2 regions of the Aliiroseovarius sp. CAU 1755 genome follow, and region 1 is predicted to be linked to the other one. Evidence: riboswitches for the same ligand, from Rfam matches in the RefSeq annotation. Region 1 holds a riboswitch; the other holds the start of a gene.

What was found. A riboswitch is a leader RNA that binds a small molecule or an ion and turns the genes downstream of it on or off. The one in region 1 is predicted to bind cobalamin.
Region 2: another riboswitch for cobalamin. It lies ahead of ACXYMP_RS15615 (DUF4198 domain-containing protein); the one in region 1 lies ahead of cobW (cobalamin biosynthesis protein CobW).

What each region holds. Positions count from the first base shown of each region.
Region 1 is NZ_JBTLRH010000001.1:70,020-85,625, reverse strand. Features, by position in the region: gene ACXYMP_RS00475 (ornithine cyclodeaminase family protein) at 1-152, opposite strand, end outside; gene ACXYMP_RS00470 (HAD family hydrolase) at 149-790, opposite strand; gene ACXYMP_RS00465 (response regulator) at 834-1,202, opposite strand; gene ACXYMP_RS00460 (DUF1636 domain-containing protein) at 1,400-1,771, shown strand; gene ACXYMP_RS00455 (threonine-phosphate decarboxylase) at 1,768-2,715, shown strand; gene cbiB (adenosylcobinamide-phosphate synthase CbiB) at 2,712-3,629, shown strand; gene ACXYMP_RS00445 (lytic murein transglycosylase) at 3,678-4,865, shown strand; gene ACXYMP_RS00440 (YbjN domain-containing protein) at 4,930-5,397, opposite strand; gene smc (chromosome segregation protein SMC) at 5,468-8,923, opposite strand; cobalamin riboswitch at 9,125-9,330, shown strand; gene cobW (cobalamin biosynthesis protein CobW) at 9,362-10,447, shown strand; gene ACXYMP_RS00425 (GNAT family N-acetyltransferase) at 10,444-10,896, shown strand; gene ACXYMP_RS00420 (hypothetical protein) at 10,904-11,065, opposite strand; gene cobN (cobaltochelatase subunit CobN) at 11,130-14,828, shown strand; gene ACXYMP_RS00410 (GNAT family N-acetyltransferase) at 14,825-15,298, shown strand; gene ACXYMP_RS00405 (hypothetical protein) at 15,295-15,606, opposite strand, start outside.
Region 2 is NZ_JBTLRH010000004.1:84,271-99,876, forward strand. Features, by position in the region: gene ACXYMP_RS15565 (DUF7507 domain-containing protein) at 1-1,615, opposite strand, end outside; gene ACXYMP_RS15570 (type I glyceraldehyde-3-phosphate dehydrogenase) at 1,879-2,883, opposite strand; gene ACXYMP_RS15575 (CDP-alcohol phosphatidyltransferase family protein) at 3,076-3,711, shown strand; gene ACXYMP_RS15580 (ABC transporter substrate-binding protein) at 3,708-4,913, shown strand; gene ACXYMP_RS15585 (ABC transporter permease) at 4,922-6,625, shown strand; gene ACXYMP_RS15590 (ATP-binding cassette domain-containing protein) at 6,618-7,250, shown strand; gene ACXYMP_RS15595 (energy-coupling factor ABC transporter ATP-binding protein) at 7,319-7,969, opposite strand; gene cbiQ (cobalt ECF transporter T component CbiQ) at 7,956-8,744, opposite strand; gene ACXYMP_RS15605 (cobalt ABC transporter permease) at 8,741-9,331, opposite strand; gene cbiM (cobalt transporter CbiM) at 9,328-9,945, opposite strand; gene ACXYMP_RS15615 (DUF4198 domain-containing protein) at 9,956-10,741, opposite strand; cobalamin riboswitch at 10,865-11,077, opposite strand; gene ACXYMP_RS15620 (cation diffusion facilitator family transporter) at 11,295-12,209, shown strand; gene ACXYMP_RS15625 (MFS transporter) at 12,280-13,449, shown strand; gene ACXYMP_RS15630 (M10 family metallopeptidase) at 13,484-15,112, opposite strand; gene ACXYMP_RS15635 (ParB/RepB/Spo0J family partition protein) at 15,302-15,606, opposite strand, start outside.

The sequences.
Region 1 (15,606 bases):
GCGGATCGGGTCAGCATCGTGTCCTCGCCACGATACAGGAACGTGTCGCCGATTTCAGCCTTTGAGCGGGTATGGCCTTGGATCAATGCATCGGTCAGCGCGCGCCAATCCAACAGCGTTTCGGCGTCGAGCGGGATCATGTCTGGGGTCATAGGTCCGCCTTGTCGATCAGGCCAAGTGCGATCAGATGATCGGACCAAACCTCTGGCCCGGAGAAGTGATGGGTTTGCCAGCCGCGCCCGGCTGCGGCGGTGATATTGTCGGCGCGATCGTCAACAAACAAAAGACCATCTGGGGCGACGCCGCAATCGGCCTCGACCATCTCGTAAATCTGTGCCTCGGGTTTGATCACGCCCATATGGCCCGAGATATAAGGGCGGTCGAAATCGGACAGGAAATCGAATTTTGCCTTTGCCAGATCAAAGGTCTCTCGTCCGAAATTGGACAGGGCAAATACGGGCACACCGCGTGCCTTCAACGCGCGGAGTGTTTTGACAGACAGATCAATGGCAGGCTGCGCCATGTCCAGCCAACGGTCATGCCACAACTGGATTTCCGCGCGAAACTCCGGATAGGCTTCGGCGGTGTCATAGATGATCTGTCGAAACCCCTCGCCGCGATCCACCCGATCATTCATCGCGTGAAGGTCGACGGTATCGAACATTTGCCGACGGCGCTCGGGTCCGATCCACTCGTCATACAGGTCTTCGGGCTGCCAGCGGATCAGGACATTCCCGATGTCGAAGACTACGGCGTCGGGTTTGGGGGATTGGGGTCGGTTTAAGTTCATACCCGAACCCTATCCCAGTCGCCCGGCTTTGCAAGTCAGATGCTCAGGCGCGGCCCGCGCGTCCGTGGAAATCGACGACAGTTGCAAGATCTTCGGGGGACGTATCTGCTGATACGCAAGCGTGTGCGTTGGCGGCATGGTTGAAGATCGACCCATCTGAGAAGAAGCTTGATCCGGTGACAAAGACGACCCGCGCATCTGGCAGGCGAAAAGCGACGAAGTCAGCAATCGCCAGACCTTTTCCGTCTTCGAAATCGGTATTTATCACCACCACGTCAAAGTGGTTTTCGTTCAGTGTCGTTGTGGCGTCTGCGCCTGAATGAGCACATGAAACAACTGCCCCTTGTCGTGACAAGTGGCTGGACCAGACATGCGCCAAACCTGGACTGGCTTCTACGATCAGAACCCTCATTTTTGCTCTCCAACTTGCATGATGACATGCGCAGATGTGATTTCCTATCGGTAAGCGCAGTTAGGGTTAAGGGGAAACTTGGCGTCTGTGCATCCATCGAATTGGCGTCGGTGGCGCAATTGGCTTGGATTCGGCAAATGCCATTGTCTTTTTCGTGGTTTTCCGTTTCAACCCCAAGCAGGAAAAGGGAGCGCGCGATGACCACCTGGATTACGATTTGCGATACTTGTAAACGCGAAGATTGGGATGCAATCCGCTCCCCTTTGACTGATGGCGAGGTTCTGGCCGCCCTGATCGAGGCCCGCGCCGATGGATCCGAGGTCCGGACACGGCGCGTGTCGTGCCTGATGGGGTGTGACAACAGCTGTAACGTTGCCATTCAGGCTGAAGGCAAACTGGCCTATACATTGGGCAAATTCGACCCAACGGTCGAGGCCGCGCAGGGCGTCGTGGATTACGCCAAGGCACATGCCAACAGTGCCTCAGGTCAGGTGCCTTACCGCGAATGGCCGCAGGCGGTGAAAGGCCATTTCGTAACCCGCCACATGCCGTTACCCGACGACGAATGACGCAGCGCCAACACATACGCGACCATGGTGGTGGGTTGGATGCCGCCATCGCCACATATGGCGGACAGCGTGACCGTTGGCTTGACCTGTCTACGGGTATCAACCCTATGGCTTACCCGATTGGTGACATCTCACCCAATGCGTGGACGGCCTTGCCGGACCAAGCAGCGTTTTCTCGACTCGAAGCCGCGGCGCGCGCGTTTTGGACTGTGCCTGAAGGCGCGGCTGTTCTTGCCGCACCCGGGGCCTCGTCGTTGATCGCGCGTGTGCCGACGTTGCAGTCAGTGGGGCGTGTCGTGATTTCTGGCCCAACCTACAATGAACACGCCGCCGCTTTTCGTGCGCAGGGGTGGCATGTCGATGAAGCTGGCGTAGGTGATGCGCGCGTGATCGTTCACCCCAACAATCCTGATGGGCATTTCTGGCGCGACCCATCGTATGACCAAGCCCTTAGTGTGATTGATGAAAGCTTTTGTGATGTCGAACCAGCTGCCAGCCTGATCGCCGCAGCGACGCGGCCCGGTGTGATCGTTCTGAAAAGCTTTGGTAAGTTCTGGGGGCTTGCAGGGGTGCGGCTTGGCTTTGCTGTAGGTGACCCGCTTCTGATCGACAAGCTGCGCGAGGCTATCGGCCCGTGGCAGGTGTCTGGGCCGGCGTTGGAAATCGGGGCGCGGGCGCTGTCCGATCAATCGTGGGCCACTTCGACCCGGCAACGGCTTGGGCGCGACGCCGCACGGCTTGACGCGCTGGTCACCGCTAAAGGCGCCAAGCTGGTCGGCGGCACGACCTTGTTTCGGCTCTATGACGTGGGCGACGCGGTGGCGTGGCAGGATCGGTTTGCACGCGGTCAGGTCTGGTCGCGCATCTTCCCGTATTCAGATCGCTGGTTGCGGCTGGGTCTGCCCGCGTCTGATCGTTGGGATCAGGTGGAGGCCGCGCTATGAGCTTGGCCGGTAGCCTTGCGCTCGCAATGATCCTTGATGCGCTTTTGGGCGAACCTGCTTGGCTTTGGAAACGGGTTCCGCATCCTGCTGTCCTGATGGGCCGCGCGGTTGGCTGGCTGGACGAGACCTTCAATGAAGGGGCCAACCGATTTGCCAAGGGTGCGGTTGGCGTGCTGGCCTTCTGCGTCATTGCTGCTGCGCTGGGCTGGGTCATTTCTGATCTGCCCATGGGCGGGTTATTCGAGATCCTCATCGCAGCCATCCTGCTGGCACAACGGTCCCTGTCGGACCATGTTCAGGCCGTTGCCGATGGGCTGCGCGGCTCTGTTTCTGCAGGGCGCGCCTCGGTCGCCATGATCGTGGGGCGGGATACGTCGGACATGAACGGCGCAGCAGTTTCACGAAGCGCGATCGAAAGCGCTGCTGAGAATTTTTCAGACGGGGTCGTTGCGCCTGTTTTCTGGTTCCTTGTTGCAGGACTGCCCGGCTTGTTCGTCTACAAATTGGTGAACACCGCTGACAGCATGATCGGCTATCGAACGCCACGCCACGAGGCGTTTGGCAAGTTCGCAGCCCGTCTTGATGATGCGATGAACTGGATTCCGGCGCGCGCGACGGCCTTGCTTTTCATTGCGAGCAAACGCGGTTGGGGTGCCTTGCCTTTGATCCGCCGAGACGCCCCATTGCATCGTTCCCCGAACGCCGGATGGCCCGAGGCCGCGATGGCCGCAACCCTGGATGTCGCACTGTCCGGCCCCCGGTCTTATGAGGGTCGTCTGCAGGACTTTCCATGGGTAAACGGCAAAGGCGCACGCGACATCGGCGCGAAGGAAATCGACCAATCCGTTGATATGCTGTGGTCCGGCTGGTGGTTGCTCTTGGGGTTTGTAATCCTTCTTGCGGTTGCCACGTGACACCAGTCAGGTAACCTGTGCTCTGGTTACCGTTCTGGGGGATTATCTATGCGAAATCTATTCACGGGCGTTGTCGCGGCTCTTTTGCTTGGCGCCGCACCGTCCGAGGCTGGCACGCTTGTGCCGTGTGGTGGTGGGTTCAAAAGCTTCACGTCGGCGATGAAGGACGAGGCCGTTTCGCGCGGGCACACCAAGGCGAGCGTCGACAAGTTTTTCGCCTCTGTTCGCCAGGATCCTGCCACCCTGAAGGCGGATCGGGCGCAAGGCATCTTTCAGCGACCGTTTGTAGACTTCTCACAGCGTTTGATCAGCAATGACCGATTGGCGCGTGGCAAGTCGATGCTGCAAAAACACTCAAGTGTTTTCAATGTGATGGAAAGCAAATATGGAGTCAGCCGCGGTGTTCTAACTGCCTTCTGGGCTTTTGAGACCGACTATGGCGCGGTGCAGGGCAATTTCAACACTCTGAACTCTCTGATGACCTTGTCACATGACTGCCGACGGCCACAGCTGTTTCAACCGCAAGTCTTTGCTGCCCTTCAACTTTTTGAACACGGAAGCTTTAACCCTTCCACGTCAAAGGGCGCATGGGCCGGCGAAATTGGCATGGTCCAGATGCTGCCGGGCGATATCATCGAAGCGGGTGTAGACGCTGATGGAAACGGGCGTGTCGATCTGCGCACATCCCCTGCCGATGCGCTTCTATCTGGGGCCAACATGCTGCGCAAACTGGGCTGGCGGGCGGGTGAGCCCTGGCTGCAAGAGGTTGCAGTGCCAAAGAACTTAGACTGGTCTAAGACCGGTTTGACTCACCAGATGAGCGTTGCGCAATGGGCCCAACTGGGCGTCAAGCCGCGCCATGGGGCCTTGGGTCCGTCAAATCTTGAGGCATCAATCATTCTGCCGCAGGGTCGCAAAGGCCCAGCCTTCATCGCCTACCCGAACTTCAGGGTTTATTTCGAATGGAACAAAAGCTTCGTCTACGTGATGACAGCGGCCTATTTCGCCACACGCCTTGAAGGCGCGCCAGTCTACACGGTGGGCAAACCGGATCCGGCCTTCTCGGGTCAACAGATGAAATCGCTCCAAAAAAAGTTGAAGGCGCGTGGGCATGATGTCGGAAAGGTCGATGGAATCCTTGGTGCCAAGACCCGCGTCGCCATTCAGCAAGAGCAGATCCGCCTTGGCCTTCCAGCCGATTCCTGGCCGACAGCCAGCTTGTTAAAGGCGCTTTGATCGGTCCCAGCCCGAACACCATTGCGACCCTCGGCAAAAATGGCCCCAAAAGGAGATTTTGGGCTCAGGACAGCGCGTCTTCGAAACTTTTGACAAGCTCCGTCCAGATGTCGAACATCTCGTCGAAATCGTCTGAACTGACCCCGGCATTCCCGGTGTAGATGTCGTATTCCAGCAGCTTGCGCCCGTCCTCGGCTTGGTAGACCCGCCCATAGCGTTGTTCTGCGTTCCAGGCGTTCAAAGCTTCCAAAGTGATCTTGGTGTCAGCGGTATAGCCCGAAAACATCTGAAGCGAATCGCAATTCTTCGCCTCTCGGCAGCCATAGAAGAACACCGCGAACTTGGTGCCATAATACTGGATTTCGATCAGGGGATCGCCGACATTGTCTTCGGTCAGGTTCGCTGGCGCTCCGATCGCGGTGAAGTAGTCCAGAACCGATTGCGGCTCGGACGCCTTGATCGTGTCAGCGCAAGCACCCGTGGCAAAGCCTGCGGAAAAAAATGCCGCTGCGGCAAGCAAAAATGGTTTCAATATCCCAACTCCCTGAAATCGCTCTGCGCACACCCTATTTGGGTTTCACATCCGGCGCAACGATCCGGCTTTAGGCGACCAAAGCCTCGGCGTTCTTCAGGTCGACGCTGACAAGTTGGCTGACGCCCATCTCGGCCATTGTGACGCCAAACAGGCGGTCCATCCGCGCCATGGTCACCGCGTGGTGGGTGATGATCAGGAACCTTGTGTCGGTGCGACGCGTCATTTCGTCCAGCAGGTCACAGAACCGCGTGACGTTGGCGTCGTCCAAGGGCGCGTCGACTTCGTCCAGCACGCAGATCGGGGCGGGGTTGGCAAGGAAAACGGCGAAGATCAGGGCCAGAGCGGTCAGTGTCTGTTCACCACCCGACAGCAAGCTGAGCGTCGATAGCTTCTTGCCCGGCGGTTGGCACATGATCTCAAGCCCAGCTTCCAGCGGGTCATCGCTTTCGACCAGAACCAGCTTCGCTTCGCCACCGCCAAACAGGTGTTTGAACAGGTTGCCAAAGCTGCCGTTCACCTCTTCAAACGCGGTTAAAAGGCGTTCGCGCCCTTCCTTGTTCAGGCTGGCAATGCCGCTGCGCAGCTTCTTGATCGCCTCTTCCAGATCGGTCTTTTCTTTGAGCAGCGTATCGTGTTCTTCCTGAACCTCTTTCGCGTCCTCTTCGGCGCGCAGGTTCACGGCCCCCAAGGCATCGCGCTGGCGTTTCAGGCGGTTCACGTCGTGTTCGATTTGCTCGGCTGACGGCATCTTGTCGGGGTCGCCGTCGAGGCTCTCCAATAGCGCGTCGGGCGTTGTTTCCATGTCCTCGGCAATGCGTTCAACGGCATAGGTCACGGTTTCGCGGGCGGCCTCGGTGCGCGCTTCTGCGCGCGCGCGGGCCTCGCGGGCCTCACCGGCGGCGCGTTCGGCTTCACGTTCGGCATTTGTCGCCTCGCGCTCTGCAGTTTCGCCCTTGGCCAGCTTGTCCGCGGCACCTTTGCGCCGGGTTTCAGCCTCGTCGATCGCGTCGGCAAGTTCGTCACGTTTGGCGGCCAATGCTTCCGGGGTCGCGCTCGCCTCCGCCAGCTCAGCTTCGCTTTCGGTTTTGCGCTCTTCCAGCTCGGCAATCCGTTTTCCCGCCGTTTCAAGGCGGTGTTTCCAGCCGGACACCTCTTTGATGATTTCCTGCGAGCGGCGGGTGCGCGCTTCACCTTCGCGGCGCAATTCATCGTGGGACGAGCGTTTGGCCATCATCGTCATCCGCGCGGCTTCCACGGCCATCTTGACGTCTTCGACCTGCGCGCGCGCCGCGTCCAGATCGCCCAGATCGGCCACGCCGCGTTCGGCTTCCACCAACCGCTGCCGCGACCCCATGGATTCTTCCTCGTGGCGTTTCAGGGCCATGCCGAGGTTTTCCAGCTTGCCACCAGCGATATTGCGATCCGCTTCGGCACGGGACAGGGCGCGGTTGGCGTCCGCCATCGCGCGGTCGGCGTCGCGACGGGCGTCGCGTGCGCGCTTGTCGGCATCGGTGGTCTCAATCAGTCGGGTTTTCAGCGTTTCATGGGCCGCGCGTGCGCCATCCGCACGGGCCGAGGCTTCCTCAAGATCCTGTTTCAGTTCTTGCAGGCGGTTCAGCTGTTCAAGGCGCAGGGCAGCCGTCGAGGGTTGATCTTCTGCCCCAGCCCGGAACCCGTCCCAACGCCACAGGTCGCCTTCGGTCGACACCAGGCGCTGGCCCGGTTTCAGGTCAGCCTGCAGACGGGTGGCGTCTTCTGTATTGACCAGCCCGATCTGGCTCATCCGGCGGGCCAGCACCTCTGGAACCGTGACATAATTGGACAGGGCGTTGACGCCATCGGGCAGGGGCTGTGCTTGCGCATAAGCGGGTAGCGATGCCCAGCCAGACGGTGCGTCCCCATCAATCGCGGGCGCACGCAGGTCATCCGCCAGCGCCGCGCCAAGCGCCTTTTCATAGCCGGGCTTGACCCGCAGATCGTCCAGAACCTGCCCGCCTTCGGAAGCATCACGTTCGACCAGCCGCGCCAATGCCTGAACCTCGGCGTGCAACGCGTTCACCTCACCTTCGGCCGAGGACCGGGCAGCGCGGGCGTCGGCCTCGCGGGCCTGTGCGTCAGCGCGCGCCTCGTCTGCGGCGACCAAAGCGGCTTCGGCGGCTTCGGCGGCTTTTGCGGCGGTGGTTTCAGCGGTCTTGGCCGCGTCGTAATCTGCCCCCGCCTTGTCCAATGCCCCTTTGGCGTCGTCCATTGCGGCGCGGGCACGTTCAGCCTCGCCTTCGCTTTTCTCAAGCGTCTTGCGGCTGTCTTCCAACAGGCGGTGCGCCGATTGGTGGCGCGCGGACAGGCGCGCGACGTCTTCGGTCAGTTGGGACAGATCGCCTTCGCGCTCCTGTAAAATCGCCGCACTTTCGCGCGCATCGGCATGGGCAGCTTCCAGCGCCGCGTCATGGCCATCCGACGCTTTGGCAAGCTGCGCCTGTTCCCACTCCAACCGTTCAATCGTTTCGCCAGCGTCTTTGTTCAACCCGCTTTCACGCTCGATGTCGCGGGAAAGTTGGGTGATCCGGGCAGTCAGGGTTTCAATCCGCTGGCGGACCTGGGCTTCCTGATCGGACAGCTGGTCGCGTTGCACTTGAAGGCGCTGCAGGATGGCGGCGGCGACGGCTTCTTCTTCGCGAAGCGGTGGCAGGCGGTCTTCGGCCTCTTGCCGGGCTTTGCTGGCCGCACGCGCGGCACCTTCGGCGGCAGCGGCGGCTTTCACCCGCTCAGTCAGTTGGGCTTCCGCCTCGGCGCGGGCGGCGTCCGCTTCTTTCCAGCGACGATAGAGCAACAGCCCCTCGGCGCGGCGCAGATCATCCCCGATGGTGCGATAGCGGGCCGCCTGCCGGGCTTGCCGCGCCAACTGGCCCAGTTGCGACGCCAATTGTTCGATCACATCGTCAACACGCGACAGGTTGGTCTCGGTGCCCTTCAACTTCAACTCAGCCTCATGGCGGCGTTGATACAGCCCGGAAATGCCGGCGGCCTCTTCCAGAATGCGCCGACGGGATTTCGGTTTCGCGTTGATCAACTCGCTGATTTGCCCCTGACGCACCAGCGCGGGCGAATGCGCCCCGGTCGAGGCGTCAGCAAACAGCATCTGCACGTCGCGCGCGCGCACATCCTTGGTGTTGACCTTATAGGCCGAGCCCGCATCGCGTGTGATCCGGCGCAAAATCTCAAGATTGTCGTTGTCGTTGAAACCGGACGGGGCCAGCCGTTCGCTGTTATCCAGCAGAAGCGCCACCTCGGCAAAGTTGCGGGCGGGTCGGGTCGAGGCACCTGCAAAAATCACGTCTTCCATTCCGCCGCCGCGCATGGCGGTCGGGCGGTTTTCGCCCATCACCCAGCGCAGGGCTTCCAGCAGGTTCGACTTGCCGCAGCCATTTGGCCCGACCACGCCTGTCAGCCCGTCCGCGATCACCAGATCGGTCGGGTCCACGAAGCTTTTGAAGCCATTCAGGCGGAGTTTTGAAAACCGCAAGCGGTCTGCCTCATCTTTGATTCTTCTCAGACACTGAGTTTTTCGGGGGATTGTGGGCGAGTCAACGACTGACCGCGACATATGGATGATTTCGGCGGGTTATCCACAAGATATTGCATTTGAACCGCCCCTCGCGCCGGGCATTGCCGCCAAAGCGTGGTGTCGGGTCGGTTTCCGGCTTGACCCTGCCAAGCCTCGCACGGCAAACAGGGGCCGCATGGTTCCCCGTTCAGGGGAGAATAGGGAATGCAGTGAGGGTGACCCAATCCGGGGCCCGATGCTGCAGCCGCCCCCGCGACTGTAAGCGGTGAGCGTCCACCTGATGCCACTGGCCCAAACGGGCCGGGAAGGCGGACGGACGCTTTGACCCGCAAAGCCAGGAGACCTGCCATGCGCAATGAAACCCACCCGTCGGGGAGACGGGGCTTGGAGGACAAGATGCAAAGCAAAATACCCGCCACTGTTGTCACTGGCTTTCTTGGTGCTGGCAAAACCACTCTGATCCGTCACATGCTGGACAACGCAAACGGCAAGCGCATTGCGCTGATCATCAACGAATTTGGCGATCTGGGCGTGGATGGGGACATCCTGAAAGGCTGCGGGGACGAAACCTGTTCCGAGGATGACATCATGGAGCTGTCGAACGGCTGCATTTGCTGCACCGTGGCCGAGGATTTCATCCCGACGCTGGAAAAGCTGCTGGATCGTGATACGCCGCCCGATCACATTGTGATTGAAACGTCAGGGCTGGCGCTGCCGCAACCCTTGGTGCGCGCTTTTCAGTGGCCCGAGATTTCCACTCGCGTGACCGTCGATGGCGTCGTCACCGTGGTGGATGGCAAAGCCGTTTCGGACGGTCAGTTCGCGTCGAACCTTGCGGCGGTCGAAGCACAGCGCAAGATGGATGACAACCTTGACCACGAAACACCGTTGTCAGAACTGTTCGCCGATCAGGTGGCCTGTGCAGACATGATCGTCGTGAACAAGTCTGACCTGCTGGGCGAGGATGAGGCCCAAGCATTGGTGGGCAAGCTGTCCGGCGATGCGCGAAAGGGTGTGCAGGTCGTGCGCACGTCGATGGGTGTTTTGCCGGTCGAGGTGTTGCTGGGTCAGGGTGTCGGTGCCGAAGATGACATGGACGCACGCTTGTCACAACACGAGCAAGGGCATCACGATGATCACCATGATCACGATGATGACCATCACGACGATGACCACCACCATCATCATGACCACGACCATGATGCGTTTGAAAGCTTTGTTGTGACACGGGCCGAAGTCGCTGATCCGGCGGCGTTTGCCGAGCAAGTTGCCCAAACGATCCGCGACCACAACATCCTGCGCCTGAAAGGGTTCGCCGCTGTCACCGGCAAACCCATGCGCCTGACCTTGCAAGCGGTTGGTCCACGTGTCGATACGTATTACGATCAGCCCTTCGGCGCCCAGCCGCGTGAAACACGTCTGGTGGTCATCGGCCAGTCCGGGCTGGACCGCGTTGCCATTGAAAAGGCCTTGGTGGCATGACCATCGACGTCACCCCCGGCGATCCCCGCGATCCGGGGGCAACGGCTCTGCTTCAGCAAAGTCATTCGCTGATGGAAGAACTGTTCCCGCCCGAGGATAATTTCTATCTGGACATCGACGACCTCTGCGTGCCCGAAATCACTTTCTTCGTGGCGCGCGACGGGGGCAGTGTTCTTGGCACCGGCGCACTGGCCGACAAGGGCAGTTATGGCGAGGTCAAGTCGATGTTCGTCGCGACCGAGGCGCGCGGCAAAGGCGTGGGCGAGGCACTGCTGGCGCGGATCGAAGAGACAGCCCGCCAAAAGGGTCTGGCCGCCTTGAAGCTGGAAACTGGCAATGTGCTTCATGCCGCGCACCGGCTTTACCAGCGCGCCGGGTTCAGCATTTGCGGGCCGTTTGGGGATTACCCCGAGGCCAACAGCTCAATCTTCTTGGAGAAGGCGCTGTGACCAACGCTCAGCCCTTCTTCGCTTCAGCGGCGGCTTTCATCCGGGCCAACAGCGCCGCTTTGTCGTCCTTGCGGTTCAGCGGGTTCTTCTCGGTGCCACGGGCGTTATGTTCGGCGTGGCGCGGGGTGCCTTTGGCGGGCTTGGGCGCGCCGGCTGCTTTATAGTCCATCGTTCTACCTTGATTGGGCATGAGATTGCCCGGTCACATAACACCAATTCGCAAAGGGCGCGACATGCATCTTCTGGCCGCCACACCCGGTTCCATCGACGACGGAAAGGAACCCGTTGATCTGGGGCATACGCCTGCCGACGTGGTGTTCATCTCGGCCGCAGATACGGAATTGGCGGGTCTTTCGCAGGCGCGCGTTGAAATGGCCGATCCACCCGGATTGCGTCTGGCCAACATGATGCATCTGGCGCACCCGATGTCGGTTGATCTGCATATCGACAATTGCGCGACCAAATCCAAATTGGTGATCGCCCGCGTGCTGGGCGGTGTCGGGTATTGGAAATACGGGGCCGAACAATACGCGGCGCATTTGCGCGATGCGGGTGTCCCGCTCGCGCTGTTGCCCGGTGACGACAAACCGGATGCGGAATTGCGGGCGTTGTCTACGGTTTCGGATGAGGATTATGACGCGCTTTGGGCCTATCTGGTCGAGGGCGGGCCGGAAAATGCGGTCGGGTTCCTGAGCTACACCCGCGCTATGCTGGATGGCAGCGACAAACCCGAAGCCGCGCGCCCCTTGCTGCGTGCTGGCGTCTATTGGCCCGGCGCAGGGGTCGCCGATCTGGACGCGGCGCGGGCGGAATGGACCGATGGTGCCTCCGTGGTGCCGATTGTGTTCTACCGTGCGCTGGTGCAGGGGGCCGGGCTGAACCCGATCAACCGATTGGTGAAGGCGCTGCTCAGGCAGGGTCTGAACCCTCTGCCCGTGTTTGTCGCGTCGCTGAAAGACCCAGTGTCGGTCGCGACGATGGAGCATTTGTTCACCGAGGCCGCCCCGTCAGTGATCCTGAACTGCACCTCGTTCGCGGTCGGATCACCGCATGAGGGCGAGCATCAGTCAGGGGTATCGAACCCTTTCCAGATGCCTTGGTGCCAAGCTGCGCCAGTCTTTCAGGTCGTTCTAGCCGGGTCGAGCGAAGACGCGTGGGAAGAGGGTCTGACCGGCCTGTCTGCCCGCGACATCGCGATGAACGTGGCCTTGCCCGAAGTGGACGGGCGCATCCTGTCCCGTGCGATCAGCTTCAAGGGCGAAGCGTTCTTTGACGACGCCACCGAATGCCCCATCGCCACTTATCGCGCACGGGGCGACCGTGTGCAGTTCGTGGCTGATCTGGCGGCAAGCTGGGCCAAGCTGCGACGGGCCAAACCTGCTGACCGTCGCGTGGCGTTGATTATGGCGAACTATCCCAACAAGGACGGGCGTCTCGCCAATGGGGTCGGGCTGGACACGCCCGCCGCAGTCGTGCACGCGCTGGGCCTGATGGACGCCAACGGCTATCGCGTCACAGATGCACCCGCCGACAGCGATGCCTTGATGCACGCCGTGATGGCGGGGCCGACCAATTGGCTGACTGACCGGGCCGCGCGCTCGGGTGGGGTAACCCTGTCGATGGCAGAGTATCAGATCAGCTATGGCCAACTGCCATGGGCACTGCGCGAAGCGATTGAAACGCGCTGGGGCAAGCCTGAAGCCGATCCGTTCTACACCCCCGGTGATGTCGATTGCGGTTCGTTCGCGTTGTCGGTTCTGGAATACGGCAATGTGGTCGTCGGGGTGCAGCCTGCGCGTGGTTATAACATTGATCCGACGGATACCTATCACAGCCCCGACCTTGTGCCGCCGCACAACTACCTCGCTTTTTACTTCTGGCTGCGCCACACGTTCGGTGCCCATGCGATCGTGCATATGGGCAAGCATGGCAACCTTGAATGGCTGCCGGGGAAATCCGTGGCCCTGTCTGGTGAATGCTGGCCCGAAGCTGTGCTTGGCCCGACACCGCATGTCTATCCGTTCATCGTCAACGATCCGGGTGAAGGCACGCAAGCCAAGCGCCGATCGCAAGCGGTGATTATCGACCACCTGACTCCGCCGCTTACACGCGCCGAGACCTATGGCCCGCTGCGCGATCTGGAAGCACTGGTGGACGAGTATTACGAAGCCGCCGGGGTTGACCCGCGCAGGATTGAATATCTGCGCCGCGAGATTCTGACGCTGTCCTCGGCCACCGGGCTGGACGTCGATGTCGGTATGGCAGGGGATGACGAAGATCAGGATCTTGCCAAGCTCGACGCCTATCTGTGCGAATTGAAAGAGGCGCAAATCCGTGATGGCCTTCACGTGTTTGGTCAGTCGCCTGAGGGGCGGTTGGAGCGTGACTTGGTGCAAGCTTTGGTGCGGGTACCGCGCGGAACAGGTGAAGGTGGGGACGCGTCGTTGATCCGGGCCTTGGCGTCTGATTTTGGTTTGGAGTTCGACCCGCTGGATTGCGATATGGCCGAGCCGTGGGGCGGCCCGCGGCCTGACATCCTATCTGGTGATGATGCTTGGCGCAGCAACGGCGATACAGTTGAGCGGCTGGAGCAACTGGCCGCCCGTCTTCTGGACGGAGAAACTCCTGCACCGGGCAGCGCCAGCACCGCCGTTCTGAATGAGATCAAAGAACGCGTGCGCCCGAATGTGGCGGCCTGTGGCCCCGGCGAGGAAACGGGGCTCCTCACCGCCCTTGCTGGGCAATTCGTCGCTCCCGCGCCGTCCGGCGCGCCAACCCGTGGGCGGCTGGACACGCTGCCGACTGGCCGCAACTTCTATTCCGTCGACAGCCGCGCCGTGCCAACCCCGACCGCATGGGCGCTGGGCTGGAAATCAGCGAACCTTTTGATCGAGAAACACCTGCAAACCCATGGCGACTGGCCGCGCGCTTTGCTCGTCACGGCTTGGGGAACCGCAAATATGCGGACGGGCGGGGATGACATCGCACAAGCACTGGCGCTGATGGGCGTGAAGCCAAAATGGGACGGCGCCAACCGTCGCGTGACCGGGTTCGAGGTGATCCCAGCCACTGCGCTGGGCCGTCCGCGTGTGGACGTCACCTTGCGCGTGTCTGGATTCTTCCGCGATGCGTTCCCGCAGCTTATATCACTGGTCGACAGTGCCGCACGCGCCGTGCAGGCGCTGGAGGAACCGGAAGACGTTAACCCCGCCGCCGCGCGTGTGCGGGAAGGTGAGACGGCGCATCGGGTCTATGGGTCGAAACCCGGCGCGTATGGCGCAGGGCTTCAGGCGATGATCGACGAACGGCTTTGGGCGAACAAAGCCGATCTGGCTGACGCTTATCTGGAATGGGGCGGCTATGCCTATGGCGCAGGAGCCGAAGGCGCGCGCGACCGCGAAGGGTTCGAAGCACGTCTGGGTCAGGTCGAGGCCATCGTGCAGAACCAAGACAACCGCGAACACGATATTCTGGACAGCGATGACTACTACCAGTTTGAAGGCGGGGCGGCGGCAGCGGTGTCGACACTGCAAGGCCGCGACCGGCCGATCTATCACAACGACCATTCCCGGCCCGAACGCCCGGTGATCCGCACACTGGATGACGAGATTGGGCGCGTGGTGCGGTCACGTGTCGTGAACCCGAAATGGATCGATGGGGTGAAACGCCACGGCTACAAGGGCGCGTTCGAGATTGCCGCGACCGTCGATTACCTGTTCGCCTTCGCCGCCACCACGGGCGCGGTGAAAGGGCATCATTTCGATCTGGTCTATTCGGCATTCATCGACGATGACGAGACGCGCGATTTCATCGACGAACACAATGCGCCCGCGCTGAAAGAGATCGCTGAACGCCTGACGGAAGCGATCGAGCGGGGCCTTTGGTCTCCGCGCTCCAATTCGGCACGGGCGAGGTTGGACACGCTCAGATGAAGCCCCGCCGGTTTGACCCTGATGAAGACGCTGCGCCAATCCTTGCGCTTCTGCATCGTGCGTTTGCCAATATGGAGGGACGGATTGATCCACCCAGCTCGCTGCACCGTTTGACAAAGGCCGATATCGCAAATCAGGCGCGCGAAGGAGAGGTTTGGGTCATCGGCGAAGCAGCTTGTGTGTTTCTGACGCCCCTTCCAGACGAGACACCTCCGGCGCTTTATGTTGGCAAGTTGGCAGTTGATTCATCAGTGCGCGGGCAGGGATTGGCGCGAGCCCTTATCGCGCTGGCTGAAAATCGAGCGAGTGCGTTGGGGTGTGCACGGCTTATCTTGCAGACACGAGTCGAACTGATCGAAAATCACGCAATATTTGAGAAACTTGGGTTCGTGAAGACCGCCGAAACTGCCCATCCCGGATATGACCGCCCTACGTCATGCCGGTTCGAGAAAGCACTGCCTGAACGCTAGCTACAGTCAATCTCGGCCCGTTGGATGGCTTGATCGCCAGACAATGACCCTTTGACAACCCGGCATCCCGTCGCTTGTTCGATCGCGATTTGCGCGCGGGTAAGGATGATGGGAAGGCGGGGCAGGGCTTCGAAGCTTGTGCGATAGACTTCGACGAAGTTTTCGCGCCGGTGGATCGAAAAGGTAGAGCCGTCGACGGTTGCTTTCTTCACGCTGGTGTCGGCGGACATGAATTGCGGGCTGGGGCTGTCGCAGGCGGCCAGAAACACTCCAAGACTCAAAATCGCGACCAACGGTCTAGTGGTTTG
Region 2 (15,606 bases), on a different contig from region 1:
ACGTCGCCGAGGCGCCGGGGGCCAGCGTCGTGCTGTCGCCCGTCGTCCAGCTTAGATCAGCACCCGCATGGGCGGCACCATCAAAGGTCGGGCCGGTATCAACCGGGGCCACGCCAGACACATCCACGTTGCCGCTGTTGGTAATCACCACCTGATAGTTAATCGTGTCGCCCGCCGTTGGCGGTGTCGACAGGTTGGTAGCTGGCACGGACTTGGCAACACTCAAACCCGGCGCGGCGCTGTATCCGGTCGTGGCCGTGCTGGGCGTCACGGGGGGCAGCGTTCCGTTTGCAGGCGTGCCGGTTGCTGTCGCGCTGTTGGCTATTGCGTTCGTCGGATCGGCCGCACTGGTCAACGCCGCCACATCTGCCGCCACCAAAGTATAGGTCGCCGTGTACGTGGTCGTATCGCCCGGTGCCAGCGTCGTGCTGCCGCCCGCCACCCAGGTCAGGTCGGCACCCGCATGGGCGCTTCCGTTAAAGGTCGGGCCGGTATCGACGGGCGCCACACCCGAGATGTCCACGTTGCCGGTATTCTCAACCACAACCTGATAGGCAATCGTGTCACCCACCGATGGTGGGTTTGACAGATTGGTCGCCGGGACGGTCTTGGTCACCTCCAGTTCGGGGGCGGGAACAAAGGTGTTGGTCAGAACGCAGGTCACATCCTCGGCATCCCCCAAAGCCAGACCATCCAGCGGGTTGCTGTCCGCGCCGCCCGAACAGGTGGCCGTTAAGGCGTAGTTCGGATCATTGGTTTCTGAAATCGTGTATGTGCCAACCGGCACCGTGACATCGGTGACAGCGGCAGACCCGGTGACACCGCTGCCGGATGCTGTGCTGCCGTTTGTGTAAGACAAGGTGAAGTCACCCGGCACAGCGGACCCGCCAAGCGAGTTATCAACAACCTTCTCAAGTGTAAGCTCAGGTGAAATATCCACGGTGATGGACGCGAGCGAGAATTGAACACGCGCATTTCGTGTGCCTTCAACATCGTCCATGATGATCGAGAAAGATGTCGCCGGCGTATCCAACGTGAAAGTCGCAGACTCATTTGTCGGGTTATTACCGCTGGCGTTTGCCAAGAAGCTTCCGACGGCGCCCGAGGCGATCAATCGGCCGCGCTGATCGTCGGCGGCTGACAGCCAAGGGGGGCGCGGTCCGACCAGCGGGTAAATCTCGATGGTAGGTGAAGTCCATGTGCCCGGCACGTTTGCTGCAAAGGAATCCCGTGGCGCTGTGCCGTCCATATCGTCAATATCTTCGAAGATGGCCCGATCCAGCAGAAACCCATTCGTTGTATAGGTCATAATCGCGGAACGGTTACACGCGGAACGGCTCTGACTGGGAAACAGTGTTATGCGTCCGGCACCACTAATACTGGCGCAGGACGTGTTCTGAGGCGAAACAGTGACTGTGATCGAATTGCCGTTGCCGTCTTCAAGAACAGCAGTGAAGTTGTTGGGCACGGAGGTAAGGGTAAAGTCGGAGGCATCCGCTTCACCCGCAAACGACGCGATCATGAACATGGCCAGCAGGGCTGTCTTTACCGCAGCGGCCGCGCGTGCGATCGGCTTGAGCCACGTGCTCGTCAGTCTGTCCCGGAACTCATTCATCTGCTCACAACCTCGAAACTGCGCGTTTTGCTGTTGGCTTCTCGTCGGTCCAACTGGGTTGTAGTGGCGACCACTATCGACAGAACACACCTCTACCCGCCAAAAACTATTCGCTTTTAGGAATTGTTAGTTAGAAAACTCTACCTAAACAACAGGCAGATTAACCATTGTTCACGTTCTCTGCATAATAGAGCTGGGTGTGGACAATTGCCCACACGTCAACCAAAGCCGAAATTCGGCTCGAAACAACGGTTTTTGTGAATTTAGCCTGCGTTTGCGATCATCCGCGCCACATCCAGCATCCGGTGCGAAAAGCCCCATTCGTTGTCATACCAACCGAAAACGCGCAAAAGCCCGCCTCCAGAAACCGAGGTCTCAGGCCCCGACAACACAAGGCTTTCGGGCCGCATCCGCAGGTCACTGGACACCAAGGGTTCCTCGGTCCAGCCCAGAACATGGCCAGTTGCGGCGGCTTTCAGAATATCGCGCGCCTCATCCGCCGACACCTCGCGACGGGTGCGCACGGTCAGGTCGATGGCTGAAACACTGGCGGTCGGCACCCGGATCGCCCGCGCTTCGATACGACCCGCCAGATGGGGCAGCACCTCGCCCACCAGTTCATGCGCGCTGGTGGTGGTTGGCACCATCGACAAGGCCGCCGCCCGCGACCGCGCAGGATCGGCACGCGGCTTGTCCACCGTCGGCTGGCTGCCGGTGTAACAATGCACCGTGGTCATATGCCCGCCGATCACGCCCAGCTCGTCATCCAACAGCTTCAGCAAAGGTGCCAGCGCGTTGGTGGTGCAGGATGCGTTCGACACGATCTTCTGCCCGGTCAGCTTATCCTCGTTCGCACCCAGAACGATTGTCACGTCCGCCTCGTTCGACGGGCCGGAAATCAACACATTGCGCGCGCCGGCCTGAAGCCCGCGTTCCGCCACCGCCCGCTTGCCCGCCATGCCGGTGCATTCCAGCACCACGTCCACATCCGACAGGTCCATCGTGCTGATGTCGGATAGGCCATGAAACGGGATCACCGTGCCATTGATCGACAACCCGCCCTCGACCGGCTCAACCTGACCCGCAAAGGGGCCGAACACGCTGTCGTATTTGAACAGATAGGCGCAGGTGTCCAAGGATTCGATGTCATTGATGAACGCGACCTCGAAATCCGACGGCGTCACGGACAGGATACGCAGGATCGAGCGGCCAATGCGGCCAAAGCCGTTCAAACCGATACGGATTTTTCTGCTGGAAGCGGGGGACATCAGAACCTCGTCGATTGGGTGATGGGTTTACAGAACGCGAAAGCGGGGTCAGGTGCAAGGGTCGAAAGCGCGCGCGCGCGCAATGACATCCTCTCACGATTTCGTAAGCCGGATGGACGGATGGGGGCGTTCCGGTCCACATATCCAAACAAGCAATTCCCGCGCGACTGCGGGGAGGGGAAAGGGCCGCAGATGCTGGACGCCTATGCACGCAAACTGATCGACCCGCCGCTGAACGTGGCCGGGCGCGGACTGGCACGTCTGGGCATCGGTGCGAATTCGGTGACGCTGGCCGGGCTGGGCTTTGGTGTGGCGGCGGCTGGCGCGGTTGCGATGGGCGCTTTTGCGGTGGGTTTGTGTCTAATCCTTGCCTCGCGCCTGGCCGATGGGCTGGACGGCGCAGTGGCGCGCGCAACGCACAAAACCGACTTCGGCGGCTACCTTGATATCGCGTCGGATTTCTTTTTCTACGGCGCGGTGCCCTTCGGGTTCGTGCTGTTTGATCCGGCGGCCAACGGGGTCGCGGGGGCGTTCCTGCTGTTGTCCTTCTATGTGAACGGAGCCAGCTTTCTGGGCTATGCAATCCTCGCCGAGAAAAAGGGCATGGCCACCCGCGCGCAAGGCATCAAGTCGCTGTATTACTCAAACGGGCTACTGGAGGGCACCGAGACCATCGCCTTCTTCGTCCTTCTCTGCCTTCTGCCAACATATTTCGCGCCGCTCGCCTACCTGTTTGGCGCGCTCTGTTTTGCCACCGCCACCTTACGCGTCTGGGGCGCGTATCAGGCATTCGCCATCCCCCCGTCCGACCAGAAAGAGACCTCATGAAACACCTTGCCCTTGCCGCCGGCCTCACCTTGGGCGCGCTGACGCAACCGGCCCTATCAGACCCTAATCCAGCCGATTGGGCGGGGGTCAAGGCCGAAGCCCACGGCCAAACCGTCTATTGGAACGCTTGGGGCGGGTCCCCCACGACGAATGCGTTCATCGACTGGGTGGGCGATCAGGTCAGCGGGCGGTTTGGCGTGACGCTGGAGCATGTGAAACTCACCGACACCGCCGACGCCGTCACCCGCGTGTTGTCGGAAAAGCAAGCAGGCAAGGATGATGACGGCGCGATTGATCTGATCTGGATCAACGGGGCCAATTTCGCGTCGATGAAGGAAAACGGGCTGCTGTTCGGCCCCTTCGCGGAAGACCTGCCCAACTGGCAATATGTCGATGTCGAAGGCAAAACCGTGCGCACCGACTTCACCGTTCCTGTTGAGGGCTATGAGGCCCCATGGGCCATGGCGCAGGTCGTGTTCATGTATGACACGGCGGATATTTCGACCCCCCTGCCCTCGGCCGCTGAAATTCTTGACTGGTCCAAGGCCAACCCCGGCCGCTTCACCTATCCTCAGCCGCCCGATTTCCTTGGCACTACCTTTCTGAAACAAATGCTGGTTGAACTGGTGGATGATCCCGCCGCGCTGGCCGCCCCCGTGTCCGACAACACCTACGCCACCGTCACCGCGCCGCTGTGGGACTTCCTCGAAGACCTCACCCCGACCCTATGGCGCCAAGGCCGCGCCTATCCCGCCAACGGGCCGCGCCAGATCCAGCTGATGAATGATGGCGAGATCGACCTGGCGATCAGCTTTTCACCGTCCGAAGCCTCGACCGCCATAGCCAACTACGAACTGCCCGCCACCGTGCGCACCTTCGTGCTGGACAAAGGCACCATCGGCAACGCCTCTTTCGTGGCGATCCCGTATAACTCCGGGTCCAAGGCAGGAGCGATGGTGACTGCCAACTTCCTGATGTCGCCCATGGCGCAGGCCCGCGCGCAAGACCCCGAGGTGTTGGGCTATGGCACCGTGTTGCATGTCGGCGCCCTGCCGCCCGAGGATCGCGCGCAATTTGACGCGCTGGACCTTGGCATCGCCACCTTGACACCCCAGCAACTGGGCGATGTGCAGGACGAACCGCACCCCAGCTGGATGACCCGCATTTCTGATGACTGGCAGACCCGATACGGTGTGCAATAGACCCTGATATGGCCCAATCCCGCAGATTTCCCCGCCTGCCGCTGTTTCCGGCGCTGACCGTTCTGGTGCTGCTGGGGCCGGTGGCGGCGGGGCTGTGGGGCACCTTGCTGCCAGCCTTTGGCCACCTGCCTGCCGCGGGGCTGTCCGGTCCGTCGCTGGACGCCTTTCGCGCGCTCATCGACTGGCCCGGCTTTGGTCCGGCGGTGCGGCTGTCTGTGACAACCGGGCTGGCCGCTGCGATCCTGTCGCTGGCGATCACCGCGCTGATCCTCGCGGGCTGGGCAGGCACACGCGGCTTTCGCATCCTTGAGCGCTTGCTGTCGCCCTTCCTGTCCGTCCCCCACGCCGCCGCGGCCTTTGGGCTGGCCTTCCTGATCGCCCCGTCAGGCTGGATCGCGCGCCTGTTTTCGCCGTGGCTGACCGGCTGGGACCGCCCCCCTGACGTGCTGATCCTGAACGACCCATGGGGCCTGTCCCTGATCGCAGGAATGGTGATGAAAGAGGTGCCGTTCCTGCTGCTCATGTCCATCGCCGCCCTTGGGCAAATCGACGGACGCCGTCGCATGGCGCTGAGCCAAAGCATGGGCTACGGCCGCATCTCGGCGTGGATGTTCGCAATCTTCCCGGCGGTCTATGCCCGCATCCGTCTGCCGGTGCTGGTGGTTCTGACATGGTCAATGTCAGTGGTGGATGTCGCAGTGATCCTTGGCCCATCGACGCCCCCGACCCTATCGGTGCAGATCGTGCGCTGGATGTCGGACCCGGACCTTGCCTTCCGCCTTCAAGCTGCCGCTGCTGCACTGGTGCAACTGGCGCTGGTCATCGGTGCCGTCGGGTTGTGGTTCGCAGGTGAAAAACTGGTCGCCCACCTTGCCTGCAGGCGCATTGAGATGGGCCACCGCGGCCATTACGACCGCCCCCTGCGGCTCACAGGTTTTGCCCTTGGCACCGCGATCTCGGTCGCGCTGCTGTTGGGGCTTCTCAGCCTTGCCATCTGGTCCGTCGCGGGGTTCTGGAGCTTCCCCGACCTTGCCCCCGACCAACTGACCGCCCGCAACTGGATACGTCACTATTCCGGCAGTCTGGGCGCGTTTTTCGAAACCATGTTGATCGCCAGCATCGCCGTCGCCATCGGCTTGGCCCTTACCATCGGCTGTCTAGAGACCGAGCATCGCCGCAACCTGCGCCTGACCCAGCGCGGCATGTGGCTGATCTATCTGCCGCTGATCGTGCCGCAAACCGCGTTTCTGCCGGGGCTGCAAACGCTGTTTCTAAATTTCGGGCTGGATATGGGCCGCGCACCGGTGGTGCTGGCGCATCTGGTGTTCGTCCTCCCCTATCTGCGCTTGTCGCTTGAAGGGCCATGGCAGGCATGGGACCCGCGCCAAGCCACCGTTGCCGCCGCCCTTGGCGCAAGCCCTGATCGCGTGCTGTGGCGCATCCGTCTGCCGATGCTGCTGGCCCCGCTTTTAACGGCCATCGCGGTTGGTGTCGCGGTGTCGGTCGGGCAATACCTGCCCACGCTTCTTGTGGGTGGCGGGCTCATTGAAACCCTGACGACCGAAGCCGTCGCGCTGGCATCCGGTGGCGACCGCCGCGCCATTGGCGTGTTTGGCCTGATGCAAACTGCCGCCGCTTTGGTGCCATTCGCGCTGGCTTTGGTCCTGCCCGCCCTGATATGGCGCAACCGAAAGGGGCTGTTGCATGGCTGAGGGATTGCACCTGAACAAAGTAAAGATCACGCATTTGGGCCAGCCCCTGATGTCGATCGACACCCATGTCGCCCCCGGCGAAGTTGTGACCATCATGGGGCCGTCGGGCGTAGGCAAGTCTACCCTGCTTTCCGCCATAATAGGCACTCTTTCACCCGATTTCACGCTGTCCGGGCAAATCCATCTGAACGGGCGCGACCTGACCGCACTGCCGCCGGATGAGCGCTGTGTCGGCATCCTGTTTCAGGACGCGTTGCTGTTTCCGCACCTGTCGGTGGGGGCAAACCTTGCCTTTGGGCTGGCGCAGGGCGGCACACGGGCCGAGCGTCGCACGAAGATAGACACCGCACTGGCCGAGGTCGGGTTGGACGGTTTTGCCGACCGCGACCCCGCGACCCTGTCAGGAGGACAACGCGCACGGGTGGCTCTGATGCGGATGTTGCTGTCAGATCCCCACGCGCTGTTGCTGGATGAGCCATTTTCAGGGTTGGACGCAGAGCTGCGCGACCAAGTGCGCCAACTGGTCTTTGACCATGCCAAAGTGCGGGGATTGCCGGTGCTGCTTGTCACGCATGACGACGCGGATGCAAAAGCGGCGGATGGTCCGGTTGTTCGGCTGGAATAGGGTCGATAGGGCATCGCCCGACCATGGGGGCGAACGGGCGCTGCCCGGTCTGGCGACCGGGCGGAGCACTAAAGCCGCGACAAAACTCCGCCATCCAGCCGATACCCATCCGGCGCAATTTCGGCCCGGAACTCCGGGTCATGGCTGACCAACAACATCGCCTGATCCAACCCTTTCAGGATCGCAACAAGCCGCGCGTAATTGTCCGGGTCCAGCGCATTTGTCGGCTCGTCCAAGATCAGCACTTCCGGCTCCATCGCCAGCACCGTCGCAAGCGTCACCAGGCGTTTCTCGCCCCCCGACAGCTTGTGCGTCACGCGGTCGCGCAGATGGGTCAGGCTTAGGCGTGCCAAAATGTCATCGACGATCACCACCGCCTCGTCACGCGATTTGCCCAGATTAAGCGGCCCGAAGGCGACATCCTCGGCCACGGTGGGGCAAAAAAGCTGATCGTCTGCGTCTTGGAACACAAACCCGATCCGGCGGCGCACTTCGTGAAAATCCGCCTCGGCCGAGCGGGGTTTGCCGAAGGCGGTGATCGTCCCCTGCGCCGGATGCAAAAGCCCCATGATGATCTTTAGAAGCGTGGATTTCCCCGCGCCGTTGGGTCCAACCAGCGACAACCGTTCGCCCGGCTCAAGCCGCATCGCCGCACCCTGCAAGACCGGGTCCAGACCGGGATAGGCAAAGTGAATGTCTGTTAGCTCAAGCAGCGGCATACGCGACCTCGGCCCAGACAAGGGCCGCAAGGGCAGTGCCAAGTGCTGCGGCAAACAGCAGATCGGCGCGGCTCAGGCGGAAATCCTCTAGCAGCACGATGCGGCCAGAAAACCCCCGACATTTCATCGCCGCCAGAATACGTTCGGACCGTTCGATTGCGCGCACCAGCATCATCCCCACCAGATAGCCATAGCTGCGATAGGTGTGCCAGTTGGTGCCGGGCCGAAACCCGCGCAGCTTCATCGAGGTGCGCAGGCGTTGGTATTCCTCGCGCAGCACGTCGATATAGCGGATGGTGAACATCATCAGATGCACCAACCGCTCGGGCGTTTTCAGCGCGAACAGGGCATGGCCCATCGTCACCGGCTCCATCGAGCCGACCAGCGTCATCACTGCCAGAATCACCGCGTTGGCCGTCAACGCGATCTCGGTCGCGCGCCACAGGCCTTGCCACGTGGCCTCGAACCCCCACACCGTCACAAACGGCGTGCCGGGCACCGTAAAGGGCAACAGGAACAAGGTGAAGATGATGAACCCGTCCATCATCGCCATGCGTTTCAGTGTTTTCTGGATCGGCAAGCCCGAGATCGCGAGAAGCCACATCGACAGAATCAGTGCGCCCGACAGAACGCGCAGATCGCTCAGCCCAACCACGGTCACGGCATAGATCACCGTCATCACGATCCGCATCCGTGGATCAAGCGACGACACCGCCGCCCGAAGCGCGCCAAACCCTGATAGCGGCTTGTGGTCCGAGGTCAGGACATAAGTCATTTGCCAGCCCCCAGCTTGCGCCGCGCGGCGATGTAGAAGCCCAGACCGAACAGGCCGAAAATATAGCCTATTCCACCCAAAACGGACTGAAAATCCGATTTGTTCTTGAACGCTGTCAGCTCTTGCCGGATCGGGCGCAGCTCGTTGCGCAGCATGGTTGCGATTTCGGCGCGGGTGGCGTCGTTCAGACCTGCCGTCCCGCTCTGCATGGCTTCCGGCGCCCCCGCCAGAACCGACGCGGTTGCCGATGCTCCGGCCGCCCCCTGCCCCATCAGTTGCGCAACCTCGGCCCCCGGCAAGATGGCTTCGGCCACATGCCCGGCCCCAAGGTCGGCGCGGAAGACATGGGTCACGGGTTGGATCGGTGTAAAGACAAAGAACCCGTCATCATCGGTCGTGGTTTCGCCCAGCTTGGTGCCGGTATCGTCAAACACCTCAACCAGCTTGTTCACAGCCATGCTGCCGTCGGACATGCCGATCTCGCCCTCGATATCCTGGCCGGACGGGAAGACGCTGGCGATGACGTTATGGGCCAGCGCGGGCACAGGGGCCAACAGCGTGGCGATCAGGATCAGAGCGCGGATCATGCCAGCCCCCCTTTCGCGCCGATGAACAGTTCAGGTTTCACCCGGCGCGCCAGATAGATAGCGGCGCCGGACAACAGCGCCTCGATCACGATGACCGGGATATGGGCGATGAAGACCAGCTTGGCGGCGGGGATGAATTCATCGCCCGAAAGTCCCAGTGAAAACGCAACGGCCAGCGTGGTGGCGGCTATTGCAAAGCCGCCGCCGATGCCGCCCCAGATCGCACCCTGCATGGGTGATCCGCGTGATACCAGACGCCCGAAGATCAGGCCCGCCAGCACCGCGGGGCCGGCAATATTCACCGCGTTCACGCCCAGAACGGTCAGCCCGCCAAAGCCAAAGAACACCGCTTGCAACAATAGCCCGACAAACAATGCCGGGAACGCCGCCCAGCCCAGCACCAGCCCGGCCAACCCGTTCAGGATCAGATGGACCGAGCTTGGGCCGATGGGCACATGGATCAGCGAGGCGACAAAGAAACTGGCCGACAACACGCCTGCCGCCGGAATCCGTTCCAGCGGCAAGTGTTTCAGGCCCATGGCAATTCCGCCGATGGCGACGACGGCGCCGCTGATCAGCACGGGGTTTGACAGCGCGCCGTCTACGATATGCATGGCAGCCGCCTCACTTCATGTCCTCGGCGCGGATCCAGATCACGGCGTCTTGCGACAGTTCCTTGCCCTCGTGCTCAGAGGCCAAACCAGACCCTAACGCTGCGAAACCCCAGTATCCGGCCCTGGGAATGCCGAAGGTGAACACGCCGTTTTGATCCGCGATGGCCACAACTGCACCGCCCTGCATGGGTTGGGCGGTGGGGTCGGTTGTTGCGAAAGCCTCCAGATCCGGCTCTGCCGCCATGTATTCCACTTCAATCTCGGCCCCCGGCACGGGTTTGCCGTCCGCCAGCACCTGACCCGAGAAGGTGGACCCCACGATCACGTTGTAGGGCTTGTTCAGCGGCAGGATTTCCGTCGGCAACCCAACCGGCTGATCCCAATCGGTGGGCAGCGTGTTGCGGTTCAGCACGACCTTGGCAATCTGCTGAATAAAGATATCCTCGCTTTCCTCGTAATAGGGCGCGGGGATCGTGACGACGACGTAATCGCCCGAGCGTTTCACGGGAATGGTGGCGCGATAGGCCGCCGCCTCGTTCGACGCGCCTTTGAACGTCGCAGGCTCCAGCCGATCGGACAGATCAACCTTGTCGCCATTATGCACCATGAAGAATTCCTGCGGCGCGCCCATGTCCATCACATGGCCGTTTTCAAACGGGTGCCAGAAGATCAGGCCCATCGGCACATCGCCGGGGCGGTCGATCATCGCGTCGTCGGTGTAGTTCAGTTGGAAATGCGCCGCGGCAGCAGCGGGAAGCAAAGCGGCCAAAGCGGTGGCCAGTAGACAAGTTTTCATGTCGTCCTCTTAGAGTTCACAGGCAAAACGCCTGCATTCAAGAAGGAACAACGGGGATAATGGCTCGGGAGGGTCTGGTGACCGCCGGGCCAGACGCTCACCCCGGCGTCCGGTAGGTTGTGGGCAGATGCCCAGCGTCCGGCAGGTCTCCTGACTCGCGGGTCTTGGCTTGGCTGGCCTTCCCGGGACGCATCCCAGTGGCATTGTCAGCTTCGCTCGCCGCTCACAGTTGCGGGGGCAGTTACGGGATTGGCGCCTTTTGGCTACACCTCACCGTATTCCCTATTACTACCGCGGCGCCTTTGCGCACACGGAACCGATCGCACGACGTCCATGTCAGATCGACCGCCCCCGAGTCAAGCAAATGCACAGGGGTCCGCGGGTCGCAGACGCGTAGTGGAGCGTCGCAAGACCCAGTAACCTATTGAAAAATTTTTACTTTTTCGAAGCAAATATTTGGATGGTTCAGATATGGCAATCACGCCAATTGATCTTCGCAAACAATCGCCGCACTGTGCGCAACCAACAGCGGTCAACCAAGCGAAGGGCACCCATGTCACACCACGGCGCGCACGACCATCACACCCATGATGGCCATAACCATATCCCAAAGAACGAGCGCAAGATCGCCATCGCCGCCGCACTGACCGGGGGGTTCATGGTCGCAGAACTGGTGGGCGGGCTTCTGTCCGGCTCGCTGGCGCTGATCGCCGATGCGGGCCATATGCTGACCGATTTCGCGTCGCTGATGCTGGCGTGGTTCGCGTTTCGGCTGGCCCGGCGGCCCGCCGATTGGAAGCGCACCTATGGGTTTGATCGGTTCTCGGTGCTGGCGGCCTTTGTGAACGGGCTGTCGCTGTTCCTGATCGCCGCCTGGATCACGTGGGAGGCGATTGAGCGCCTGACCGCCCCGGTCGAGGTGCTGGGCGGCACGATGCTGATCATCGCGGTGCTGGGCCTTCTGGTGAATATCGTCGCATTTCTGGTCCTGACACGCGGCGAAGGCGACAATTTGAACGTCCGCGCCGCTGCTTTGCATGTGGCGGGGGATTTGCTGGGGTCGGTTGCCGCGATCGTGGCCGCACTGGTCATTCTGGCGACGGGCTGGACGCCGATCGACCCCATCCTGTCGGTCGTTGTGGTGCTGATCATCCTTCGCTCGGCGTGGAAAGTTGTGCGTGAAAGCGGGTCTATCCTGCTTGAGGCCGCGCCCGATGGGTTTGACCGGCGCAAGGTTGCAACCGATCTGGAGGCCCTGCCCGGCGTCGACAGCGTGGCGCATATCCATGCGTGGTCCGTCACCCAGGAACGCCCGATGGTGACGATGGAGGTCACGCCAGCCCCCGGAACGGACCCGCAAGAGGTCAAGACCCGTGTCAAAACCCGTCTGCGCGAGGCGTTCAGCATCGAACACGCCACCGTCGAGATCAGCAATGCCACCGTCCCCGCCGAAGCATCGCGGGGGTAAAACGCCCTATTTGGCCTGCTTAGTGTCTGTTTCCCGCAAACCCCTTCGCCCGATTGAACCGAGGTAACCAATGCCACCCCCCCCTGCCCCAGCCCTCCACGCCGCGCGCAACGCCGTGATTGCGATGTTCGTGCTCAACGGCGCGCTGTTCGGCATCTGGGCGTCGCGTATCCCCACAGTCGCGGGCAAACTTGCGCTGGACCCGAAGGATCTTGGGGCGCTGTTGCTTTTGATGGGGGCCGGGGCCATCGCGGCATTCCCGCTTGCGGGGCGTTGGGTGGATCAGCACGGCGCTGCACGCGTGACCGTGTGGCTAGCGGTGGGCTATGCGTTGTCGCTGTTGCTGATTGGCCTTTCACCCAACCTCTTGTCGATTGCGGTGGCCCTGTTTTTCTTCGGGGCAACCCATGGCGGCATGGATGTTGCGATGAACAGCTGGGCTGGCGCGGTCGAACGCCACCTGCCCCGCCCGATGATGTCCCGGTTTCACGCGACCTGGTCACTTGGCGCGGGGCTTGGCGCGGCGTCGGGCTATGCGGCGATCAAGCTCGGATTGCCCGTTTCGGCGCATGCAGTGCTTGCTGGGGGCGCCGTGACGGGCCTTTCGCTCTGGCTGGCAGCTGGACCCTCTAAATCTGCCCAATGGGCGCCTAACCCGGCCCACAGCGCCTCTCGCGGCCCATTTCTGGCGTTGCCCAAGGGGTCATTGCTGCTGGTCGGGCTGACCGCCATGTGCGCGTCGCTGGGGGAAGGGGCGATGGCAGATTGGGGGGCGATCTTTCTGGTCACGACGACCGGCGCTTCCGAAGCCGCGGCCGCTTTCGGCTATGCGGTCTTTTCCGTGGCCATGGTTGCCATGCGACTGGCCGGAGACCGCGTGACCCTCCATCTGGGGCCCGTGCCGACCGCGCGCCTTGCCGGAGTGATCGCAGCATCTGGCGTGGCTTTGGCCATCAGCGTTGCAACCTATCCTGTTGCGTTGGTCGGCTTTGCGCTGATGGGGGTCGGCTATGCGGTGATCATGCCATTGGCCTTCAGCCGGGCCACCAGCGACCCGGACCTGTCGCCGGGCAAAGCGGTCGCCGGGCTTGCAACGTTAGGCTATGGCGGTCTGCTGATGGGGCCGCCGGTGATCGGGTTCATCGCGCAGGCAAGCTCACTCCGGGTGGGCTTTGTGCTGCTTTTGGCGCTGTCCGCCCTGATCGTGGTGCTGGCCCCTGCCCTTGCACGGCGCGACTAAGCCCCGCGCGCACTCGGTAGACCCCTGATATCGCTTAGTAAAACGAGATATCGTCGACCAGGCTCATCTTGTTGCGCACGTCCTCGACGATCAGTGTATCGCCGTTGCCCAGTTCAATATAGACATCGCCGTTCTTAACTTTTGCCTTGTTTTTCATGAGCTTATGCGCGCCCATACCCTTTGGCAGCAGATCGCGTTCAATAAAGATCCGGTCGTTCTGACCATCGCGGAAGTCCTTGATCCGATCCTTGCCGCCATTGAAATAGAACCGATCAGCACCCTTGCCGCCTGTCATCCAGTCAGAGCCTGCACCGCCATAGAGCGAGTCCTTGCCCCTGCCGCCGTATAGCGCGTCATTGCCGGTCCCGCCAAACAGCCCATCATTTCCTTTGTAGCCATACAGCCGGTCACCTGAATCTTTTCCGGACAGCGTGTTGCCCGCCGCATTTCCTTTCAGCAGATCCTTGCCGTCGCCGCCCCGCACACCTTCGATCCGCGAGTAGGTGTCACCATAGGCACCACCGCGTCCCATGCCCTTGGCCAAGTTCACATAGATGGCAGCTTTTGTGCCGGAATAGTCAGCAAAGTCAAAGCCATCCCCGCCAAACAAATCGTCCAGACCCGGGCCGCCGATCAGCACATCCTTGCCGTTGCCGCCCGCAAGCGTGTCGTCACCCGCCCCACCGATCAGCGTATTGGCGCCGGTGTTGCCGATCAAAACATCATCGCCCGAACCACCCTTGGCCCGTTCGATCACTGTGCCATAGGCAATCACAAGGTTGCCCTTCTCGCCCATCACACTTGACGCCTTGCCGATGCGCAGGTCGATCCGCTGATCGCCGCTGTAGTTCGAGAAATTGAACGTATCAAAACCGCTGGAATCGTAGACGGTCATCGCGACGTTGCTTTCACCCGCGAAATCACCAGCCGGCCCGTCGGCGTTCGAGCCATAGCCATAGGTGGTCGAGCCCTTGTTGGCCCCCTTCCAAGTGCCATACAGCTTTTGAATGGCGGCGACATCGGCAATCATCGGCGTCAGGACATAAGCGAAAGAGGCGGACACATACGGATTTTCCGACTGCGAGAAATAGGACATGACGGTCTTTTGCCAGCTGTCATTGGCGTAATGCGCATTGCCAAAGAAGTTGGCCGACCCGTTGTAATCCCCTGCATGGCCCAGCCCCAGAGCGTGCCCAATCTCGTGCAGGTATGTTTGATAGGAATAGCTGCTCAGGTCATATTCGTCGCCCGAATACCAATAGGTCGGAATGTTGACCATCGACCCGCTTATGGTGCCGCCAAAACTCACCGAAGACGATGAATACGCCCCGCTGCTGTCACCTTGCACAAACACGATCTGCGCCGACGTGCCCGAAACTTCGGTGAACTTGATGCCAGATGCGGCGGACCAGGCATCCAGCGCCTTTCGGGCAAACCACTTTCCGGCCGGCGCGATGGAAGACACGGAATAGGTTAGCGTGCCACCCGGTTTCACATCAAAATGCCGGGCTGGTTGTCCGGAGATCGCCCAGTAACCATTTGTCAGATAGCTTGCGATCTGGTTGACCGAATAGGCTGGCATCGCGGCCAGAGACGGGCTGCTTGCGGCGCTTTGCGCCCCGGCTTGCACGCCACCTGCGCGCAACAATTCAATGATCGACATAAAGCCTCCTGATTTCGGTCAGCTACGTTTCTGCTGTCAGACGGAGTTAATCAACCTCTGTGGCAGAAAATGGGCGGGAAAATGCCTGCAATTCGGCCAATCCACGCGCAGGGCGAACCCTGTCCCCGCGGGGACAGACCTCCTGCCCGGCCCATTCAGCCTTCTGTCCCCTTGGGGACAAGAAGGTGGTCAGCCATCCAGCGCGTGAAAAAAAGCTTGAACCGCTTCCTCAAGCCGATGCCGATCAACGTTCGAGAAATCGCGCGCGATGCGCATTTCGATCCGCCCTTCGGATGCAGCGCAGCGCACCGTTCCACCCTTGACGTCCTGCCGGAACGTCGTCTTTGCCGCACCTGTGGGCTTGCTGGGCTGAGCTTTCTTGGGGATGGAAAGCGGCGCGGCTTGCTCGCGCAGAACCTCTAGTTCGGCATCCGGCGTGGACACCAACGCGGCCGCCAAGGCTGATTTGACCTTGGCGCGCGCGCCCTCTTCCG